DNA from 4 places in the Streptomyces qianjiangensis genome. Region 1 is predicted to be linked to each of the others. Evidence: riboswitches for the same ligand, from Rfam matches in the RefSeq annotation. Region 1 holds a riboswitch; each other region holds the start of a gene.

What was found. A riboswitch is a leader RNA that binds a small molecule or an ion and turns the genes downstream of it on or off. The one in region 1 is predicted to bind cobalamin.
Region 2: linked by a shared signal. The riboswitch ahead of N8I87_RS09370 (cobalamin biosynthesis protein) and the one ahead of N8I87_RS37610 (CbtB domain-containing protein) in region 1 are both predicted to bind cobalamin.
Region 3: linked by a shared signal. The riboswitch ahead of N8I87_RS26835 (ribonucleoside-diphosphate reductase subunit alpha) and the one ahead of N8I87_RS37610 (CbtB domain-containing protein) in region 1 are both predicted to bind cobalamin.
Region 4: linked by a shared signal. The riboswitch ahead of cobT (nicotinate-nucleotide--dimethylbenzimidazole phosphoribosyltransferase) and the one ahead of N8I87_RS37610 (CbtB domain-containing protein) in region 1 are both predicted to bind cobalamin.

Annotation. Positions count from the first base shown of each region.
Region 1 is NZ_CP106798.1:8,253,582-8,255,774, forward strand. It holds gene N8I87_RS37605 (STM4011 family radical SAM protein) at 1-554, shown strand, start outside; cobalamin riboswitch at 621-770, shown strand; gene N8I87_RS37610 (CbtB domain-containing protein) at 807-1,028, shown strand; gene N8I87_RS37615 (CbtA family protein) at 1,050-1,802, shown strand; gene N8I87_RS37620 (VOC family protein) at 1,977-2,193, shown strand, end outside.
Region 2 is NZ_CP106798.1:2,047,900-2,050,092, forward strand. It holds gene N8I87_RS09360 (inorganic phosphate transporter) at 1-276, shown strand, start outside; gene N8I87_RS09365 (hypothetical protein) at 309-536, shown strand; cobalamin riboswitch at 733-872, shown strand; gene N8I87_RS09370 (cobalamin biosynthesis protein) at 974-1,924, shown strand; gene N8I87_RS09375 (cobyric acid synthase) at 1,921-2,193, shown strand, end outside.
Region 3 is NZ_CP106798.1:5,790,482-5,792,674, reverse strand. It holds gene mctP (monocarboxylate uptake permease MctP) at 1-62, shown strand, start outside; gene N8I87_RS26840 (GNAT family N-acetyltransferase) at 183-689, shown strand; cobalamin riboswitch at 742-883, shown strand; gene N8I87_RS26835 (ribonucleoside-diphosphate reductase subunit alpha) at 1,008-2,193, shown strand, end outside.
Region 4 is NZ_CP106799.1:25,194-27,386, reverse strand. It holds gene N8I87_RS42335 (FAD-binding oxidoreductase) at 1-647, opposite strand, end outside; cobalamin riboswitch at 819-999, shown strand; gene cobT (nicotinate-nucleotide--dimethylbenzimidazole phosphoribosyltransferase) at 1,090-2,193, shown strand, end outside.

The DNA of each region.
Region 1 (2,193 bases):
GCACCTACCACCCCGGACAGACCCCGTACGACCGCTTCCTCACCAAATGCCACGAACTGACCGCGTACGGCATCCGCTTCAGCGTCGGCATCGTCGGCCTGGTTGACCATCTCGACGCGGCCCGGCGCCTGCGCGCCGACCTGCCCGAGCACGTCTACCTGTGGGTCAACGCCGCCGAGGGACACACCTACACCGACGCGGAGGCCGCCCGGTGGACGGGCCTGGACCCACTCTTCCCGTACAGCCGGCACCCGCACACCAGCGCGGGACTGCCCTGCCGCACCGGCGACTCCGTGATCTCCGTCGACGGCGAAGGCACCGTCCGCCGCTGCCACTTCGTACCCACCCCGCTGGGCAACCTCTACGACGGCTCCTACCGCGCCGCCCTGCGCCCCCGCCCCTGCCCACTCGCCACCTGCGACTGCCACATCGGCTATGTGCACCTGGAGACGCTGCCCCTGTACGACGTCTTCGCGGGCGGCGTCCTGGAACGCGTCCCGGCCATGGCCCCAGCGACCCCGATCCTCCACCCGTCACACGTGACGGGGAGTTGACGGGACGCTCGCTCCGCCGGGCCACCCGGTGGGAGAGGAAGATCACGCCTGGTGGACGCGGTCTTGGCCATGCTCCCGACTCGCGGTACCGTCGGTGCGATATCGACGACGGCGAGACGGAAGCCGGTGGGAATCCGGCACGGTCGCGCCACTGTATGCGAGAGGCCCCTGGGGCGTTTCGTGAGTCAGACCCGTGGCCGTCGTCCAGTGCACCACCGAGATGGGACGCGAACTCCCAGAGGAGGCCCTGCCATGGCGCAGACCGTCGCCCAGCCGACAGCCACCACCCCCGTCGTTCCCGCCACGCTGCCGCTGAAGGCGATAGCACCCTGGGCGGTCTTCTTCGGCATCCTGATGCTGGTCCTGCTGTACTTCGTCGGCGCCGAGCAGGGCGCCACCTCCGTGTTCAACGGCACGGACGTCCACGAGTGGGTGCACGACGCCCGCCATCTGCTCGGCTTCCCCTGCCACTGACGCGAGGGGCGCCGCACAACCATGAACTCCACAACCGTAAGAAACCTCCTCGTGCGGGGCATGCTCGCCGGCCTGGCCGCCGGCGTGCTCGCCCTCGTCGTCGCCTACTTCCTCGGTGAGCCGAGTGTCGGCAACGCGATCAGCTTCGAGGAGGCGCACTCCCACGAGCACGAGATGGAGGTCGTCTCCCGCTCCCTGCAGTCCACCGCCGGACTCGCCACCGGCGTCCTGGTCTATGGGGTCGCCTTCGGCGGCATCGCGGCGCTCGCGTTCTGCTTCGCGCTCGGCCGCGTCGGCCGGTTCAGCCCCCGGGCGACCGCGCTGCTGCTGTCCGGCTGCGCACTGCTGGCCGTGTACGTCGTGCCGTTCCTCAAGTACCCGGCCAATCCGCCCTCCGTGGGTGATCCCGACACCATCGGCAAGCGGACGACTCTGTACTTCCTGATGATGGCGCTCAGCGTGCTCCTCGCGATCGCCGCCACCATCCTGGGCAAGCGGCTCGCGCCCTCGCTGGGCACCTGGTACGCGACCGTCACGGCGGTGGCGGCCTTCGCCGTCGTCATCGGGCTCGCGTTCGCGTTCCTGCCCGTCATCAACGAGGTGCCGAAGGACTTCCCGGCCACCCTGCTGTGGCGGTTCCGGCTCTCCGCGCTGGCCATCCAGACGGTGCTGTGGGGCGGATTCGGCCTCGTCTTCGGCGAGTTGGCCGAGCGGATGCTCAATCCCAAGCCCGCGGCAGCCTCGTCCGGGCGGGCGGTTCCAGCCGCGCACTGATCCCTTCAGGACACACCTTCAGGACACAAGAGGGCCCTTCGGAACCGGCGGATTCAAGGGGCCCTCTCGCGTTCTCGGGACACCGACGGAGGCGACGAGCGGAGGAGCCCGTTGGCCAGACGTCAAGCCGGGGTCGTAGCGCCCGCACGCCCGCCGTCCTGGCAAGATGGCGGCATGGAACGTGTGCTTGGCATCGGTGGTTACTTCATGCGGGCCACCGACCCTGCGGCCCTGAGCGCGTGGTACCGCGACTGCCTGGGCCTGGACGCCGATGAGCACGGCCTGTGGCGTCAGGGAGCCGGGCCGACGGTGTTCGCGCCGTTCGAGTCCGAGACCGACTACTTCGGGTCCCGCGCCCAGCAGACCATGCTCAACTTCCGGGTCCGCGACC
Region 2 (2,193 bases), 6.2 Mb from region 1:
GAGTCCGTGACCGACCTGGGCAACTGGGGCACCGCGGTCGTCGCCGTCTTCCTCGTCGCCTCCAGCGCCACGATCTGGAAGCTCTCCCGCCGCCAGGTGGTCGACCACAGCAACGTCAACGACACCGAGGAGCCGGCCGGTGTGGTGACCACGGCGATGGCCGCCGTGACGCCGCCCCCGGCAGGCACCGTGGCCGAGGACCTGACGGCCACCATCCCGTCCCCCGCGGCCGCCCCCGCCACCGACCCGGCCGCCCCTCCGGCCGCCACCGTCTGACCCCGAGACCCGGTTACTAAGGAAGCATCACCATGAAGATCGACTGGGCAGCCCTCGGCTCCGTCTTCGGCGTCAGCCTCGTGGTCACCGTGGGCCTCGTGGCCCTGTTCACCCTGGGCGTCAAGGGCCTCGCACACCGCGAACGCGCCACGGCCCAGGGCGGCTCCGCCCCTCTCGCGGTCACCGGAGCGTACGTCTGCTTCGCGGCCTGCGCGGCGGCGGTGGCGTACGGCATCTACCTGATCATGGCCAAGGCCTGACCCTGGCCCTGGTCCTGACCCTGGTCCTGGCCCTGGTCCTGACCCAGATCATGGCCAAGGCCTGACCGAGCCTCACCCGGGCTCCTCCCCGATGTCTTCGGGGAGGAGCCTTTTCGTGTGCCCTCACACCCGCCCGCGCAGCGCCGGTGTGGGTCTCAGCACACTCTCCCCTTGCAGGTCAACGGCAAGTTGACGGCCCTTCCGGGAGCGTGGTGGACTGCCGGAGCCATGTACGGCGGCAAGGGAGGAAGCCGGTGTGAATCCGGCGCGGTCCCGCCACTGTCACCGGGGAAGAACTCTCCGGAAGCCAGGAACTCCCACCGCCGGTCTCGTCGAACCAGGGCGCGGACACCCTGAGTGAGGACATATCGCCATGCTCGGCTGCCGATCGAGGTACAGCACCAGGTCGCTGCTCGACCCCACGGCCGGCTGAGCCGATGCGTGCCGATCGCGTCTTCGCGTACGGCGCCTCCGCCGGCCTCCTCGGTGACCTTCTCCTGGGCGATCCACGCCGTGGGCATCCGGTCGCCGCGTTCGGGCGTGCGGCGAGCGCCGTGGAGCGGGTGCTGTGGCGGGACCACCGCGGCTGGGGCGCCCTGCACACCGCCGCGTGCGTCGGCGGGGCCGTGGCCCTCGGCGCCCTCGCCGGGCGAGCCGTACGTCCCTCCCCCACCGCCTCCGTCGCACTCACCGGTGCCGCCACCTGGGCCGTGATCGGGGGGACTTCGCTCGCCCGGGAGGCCCGGGCCATCGGGCACGCCCTGGAGGCGGGCGACGTGGCAGGGGCTCGTGCCCGGCTGCCTCACCTCTGCGGACGGGATCCGCAGGCGCTCGACGCCGACGGGATCGCCCGGGCCGTGGTCGAGTCCGTCGCCGAGAACACCTCCGACGCCGTCGTAGGGGCGCTGGTGTGGGGTGCCCTGGGAGGCGTGCCCGGACTGCTCGGGTTCCGCGCGGTCAACACCCTTGACGCCATGGTCGGGCACAAGTCCCCCCGGTACCGGCGCTACGGGTGGGCCTCCGCCCGGCTCGACGACGTCGCCGGATGGCCGGGGGCCCGGCTCACCGCCGTACTGGCCGCCGCCGCGGGCCCGGACCCACGCGGCGCCCTGCGTGCCTGGCGGGCCGACGCACGCAGGCATCCCAGTCCCAACGCCGGGCCCGTCGAGGCCTCCTTCGCGGGGGCTCTGGGCGTACGGCTCGGCGGAACCCTTGCCTACGGAGGGCGGATCGAGCACCGGCCCGTGCTCAACGGTGACGGCCGCGCCGTCGCCACCGAGGACATCGACCGGGCCGTACGGCTCTCCCGTCGGGTCGGTCTGCTCGCGCTCGGCGTCGCAGTCGCCGCGCGCGCCGTCGTGACCAAGACAAAGGGGGGCACGTCATGAACGGTGGTCTGCTCGTCGCCGGCACCACCTCCGACGCGGGCAAGAGCGTCGTGACGGCGGGGATCTGCCGGTGGCTGGTGCGACAGGGCGTCAAGGTCGCGCCCTTCAAGGCGCAGAACATGTCCCTCAACTCGTTCGTGACCCGCGAGGGCGCCGAGATCGGGCGGGCCCAGGCCATGCAGGCCCAGGCGTGCCGGGTGGAGCCCAGCGCGCTGATGAACCCCGTGCTGCTCAAGCCCGGTGGTGAGCAGAGCAGCCAGGTGGTGCTG
Region 3 (2,193 bases), 2.5 Mb from region 1:
ACTCCGGCGACCCGGGCGTCCAGGTGGAGCTGCCGCCGGCGACCGCGGACGCGGGCCACTGAGGACGCCGGTCACCGCGGACGCGAGCCGCTGACGACACCGGCCGCTGAGGGCAGGCAAGAACGGGCCGTCGGAGAAAATCCGGCGGCCCGTTGTCGTACCCGTCCTGCACACTCGGTCCCATGGACATCGAGATCAGGCGGACGGCCCCGGACGAGTACGGCACCCTGGGCGAGATCACCGCCCAGGCCTATCTCCAGGACGGCCTCCTCGACTTCGGGGAGAGCGACGGGTACCTCGGCGAGCTCAGAGACGTGGCCAAGCGCGCGGCCGCCGCGGAGGTACTGGCCGCCGTGGCGGACGGCGAACTGCTCGGCGGCGTCACCTTCGTACCGGCGGGCGGGCCCATGGCCGACATCGCCCGCGCCGGAGAGGCCGAGATACGGATGCTCGCGGTCGGCCACGCGGCACGCAGTCGCGGCGTCGGGGAGGCCCTGGTGCGCGCCTGTGTCGATCGCGCGCGGGCCACACCGGGCTGCGTACGGGTCGTGCTGTCCACCCAGCGCTCCATGCGGGCCGCCCATCGCATCTACGAACGCATGGGCTTCGTCCGCACACCAGAGCGGGACTGGAATCCCCTCCCCCACCTCGACGACATCACACTCCTCACCTACGAGTTGACGCTCTGATACCGCCACGACACAACATCTGGGGGTGGCACGGCAGCCAGGCACTAGATGTATGCTCATGCTCGCTGTCGCCGCAGGGGAATCCGGTGCGAATCCGGAACTGTCCCGCAACGGTGTACTTGCGCGTATCCGCCCCCCGGGGGTCGAAGCGCGCTCGTGTCAGTCCGAGGACCTGCCGACAGCGCACCCGGCCGTCCGGCCCGGGTGCCCCGACGTCCGGGCCTCGTGGAATGGGCCGGTGGACGCGACGCCGCGTGCGCTCGTGTGCTGCCCCCTGCCCTGCGCAAGGCCCCCGTGCCGAGCCAGGGAGAGCCCCACGTGACCATCGCGCCAGCCGAACCGGATTCAGCGACCCGCCTGGAGACCGTCGGTCCCGGTGCCGCGCTGCTGCGGACCCTGACCGAGCTGACCGCCGACCTGCCCGACACCGACCCCGGCCGCGTCGCCGCCGCCGCGCTGCGCGGACGGTCCACCCGGGCGGACGAGACGGAGCTGCGCGAGCTGGCCACGGAGGCGGCGGCCGGCCTCATCTCCGAGGACCCGGCCTACTCCCGGCTGGCCGCCCGGCTGCTGACCCTCTCCATCCGCGCCGAGGCCGCCTCGCAGGGCGTGACGTCCTTCACCGGGTCCGTCGCCGTGGGGCACCGCGAGGGGCTGATCGCCGACCGCACCGCCGCGTTCGTACGGCTGCACGCCGAGCGGCTCGACGCCCTGGTCGACCCGTCGGCCGACGACCGCTTCGGCTACTTCGGCCTGCGCACCCTGCACAGCCGCTATCTGCTGCGCCACCCCATCACCCGCAAGGTCGTCGAGACGCCCCAGCACTTCATGCTGCGGGTCGCCGCGGGTCTCGCCGAGGACGAGTCCTCCCGCTCCGTCGACGAAGTCGCCGCGCTCTACGGGCTCATGAGCCGCCTCGACTATCTGCCCTCCTCCCCCACGCTCTTCAACTCCGGCACGCGGCACCCCCAGATGTCGTCCTGCTACCTCCTCGACTCCCCGCTGGACGAGCTGGACTCCCTCTACGACCGCTACCACCAGGTGGCCCGGCTCTCGAAGCACGCCGGTGGCATCGGGCTGTCGTACTCCCGCATCCGCAGCCGTGGTTCGCTGATCCGCGGCACCAACGGGCACTCCAACGGCATCGTCCCGTTCCTGAAGACCCTCGACGCCTCCGTCGCCGCCGTGAACCAGGGCGGCCGGCGCAAGGGCGCGGCCGCGGTCTACCTGGAGACCTGGCACTTTGACATCGAGGAGTTCCTGGAGCTGCGCGACAACACCGGTGAGGACGCCCGGCGTACGCACAACCTCAACCTCGCGCACTGGATCCCGGACGAGTTCATGCGCCGGGTCGACGCCGACGGGCAGTGGTCGCTGTTCTCCCCGTCGGACGTGCCGGAGCTGGTGGACCTGTGGGGCGCGGAGTTCGACGCCGTGTACCGCAAGGCGGAGGCGGACGGGCTCGCGAAGAAGACCATTCCCGCCCGTGACCTCTACGGCCGCA
Region 4 (2,193 bases), on a different replicon from region 1:
CGGGCCCGCGGCCGCAGCCGCAGCGTCGCCTCCGTGACCAGGGCGAGCGTGCCCTCGGAGCCGACCAGGAGCTGGGCCAGGTCGTAGCCGGTGGACGTCTTGACGTACTTGCCGCCGCCGCGCACGATCTCGCCGGACGCCAGGACGGCCTCGACGGCGAGCACATGGTGGCGGGTGACCCCGTGCCGTACGGCGTGCATCCCGCCGGCGTTGGTGGCGATGGTGCCGCCGATGCTGGCGGTGGGTTCGCCGAGCCGCACCGGATACTGCAGGCCTGACTTGGCGGCCTCGTGGTCCAGTTGGTCCAGGGTGACCCCGGGCTGCACGACGGCCACGTGGTTGACGGCGTCCACTTCCAGGACGCGGTTCATCCGCTCGAACGAGACCGTGATCCCGCCCGGCCGGGGCACACATCCCCCCGACATGCCGGTCCCCGAGCCGCGGGCGGTCACCGGGATCCCGGCCTCGCCGGCGATTCTGAGCACGTCCGCCACCTCGGCGGCCGCGGCGGGCCGGACCAGGTACGCGGGCGTCTGCGGCAGGGCGGTCAGCGACTCGTCACCGGCGTACTCAGGGGGGACCTCCGCCCCGGCCAGAACGTGCCGTGCCCCCACGGCGCCGGCCAGCAGCGCCTCGGTGTCCGCCATCGCACCCCCTCCTCGGCCCCCGCTCCCGCGATCCTTGCCGCGCACCCACTCCACCGGAGGGGGCCGTCCGGCCCTTGCCCAGGGCCATGTGGACCGGCATGCGTTGTGGACCCCCTCGGGCGGCGGCTCGCCGACGGCGGGTGTGTGGCAGGATGCGGGTGACGGATGCGGAGGAAGTCCGGTGCGGGCCCGATGGCCCAAGTCCGGTGCGGGCCCGCCACTGTAACCGGGGAGCTGCCTCCCGCTGATGGCCACTGGCAGCCGGTGCGAACCGGCCGCTGGGAAGGCCGGGAGCCGGCGCCGGTACCCGTGCTGCACAAGCCGGGCGCCGAGATCCGGGAGCCAGGATATTCCGGCCGTCCCGCAGCCAGGCACTACCCGCCCGGGCACGGCCTGTTCACGGCGGCGTGGAGAACCGTCGACAGCGGAAGGAACTCCCTTCATGGTGCCCTCGTCCGGCTCCGACCCCACCCTTCGGTCTGCCGCCGACCCCGCCGTCGGCCAGTTGCTGGAGCGCACCCTGGCCGCCATCACGCCCGCGGACCCCGACGCCCGCACCGCGGCCCGTGACCGCCAGAACAACCTGACCAAGCCGCCCGGCTCGCTGGGCCGGCTGGAGGATGTGTCGGTCCAGCTCGCGGCTCTGGCGGGAAGCTGCCCGCCGCCGCTGCCGGAACCGGCCGCGGTCGCCGTCTTCGCCGCCGATCACGGTGTCCACGCCCAGGGCGTCAGCGTCTGGCCGCAGGAGGTGACGACCCAGATGGTCGCCAACTTCCTGGCCTGCGGCGCCGCGGTGAACGTCCTGGCCGCTCAGACCGGAGCCAGGGTGGTCGTGGTGGACGTGGGCGTCGCCACCCCGGTGGCGACCTCGGACACGAACCCGGACATGCTGCTACGACGCCGGGTCCGGGCGGGAACCGCCGACATGACCCAGGCTCCGGCCATGACCCGTCAGGAGGCCGTCGACGCCATCGAGGTCGGCATCGGCGTCGCCACACAACTCGTCGACGACGGCTGCCGCTGCCTGCTCACCGGCGACATGGGCATCGCCAACACCACCGCGTCCGCGGCACTGATCGCCGTGTTCACCGGTGCGGACCCGGACGACGTCACCGGTCACGGAGCGGGAATCGACGACACGGCCCGACGGCACAAGGTGGGGGTGGTGCGCAGCGCCCTGGAGCTGCACGGGCCGGACCCGCACGACCCGGTCGGGGCCGTGGCGGCGGTCGGCGGCCTGGAACACGCGGCGATAGCCGGGTTCGTACTGGGCGCCGCCATGCACCGGGTCCCGGTGATCCTGGACGGGGTGATCGCCACATCGGCCGCTCTGGTCGCGGCCGCGCTCTCCCCTGATGCCCTGGCCGCCTGTGTGGCCGGACACCGCTCGGTCGAACCCGGGCACACCATCGCCCTGCGCCACCTCGACCTGCATCCCATGGTCGACCTGGGACTACGGCTCGGCGAGGGCACCGGTGCCGTGCTGGCCCTGCCGCTCGTACAGGCGGGGGTGCGCGCCTTGCGCGACATGGCCACATTCGACTCC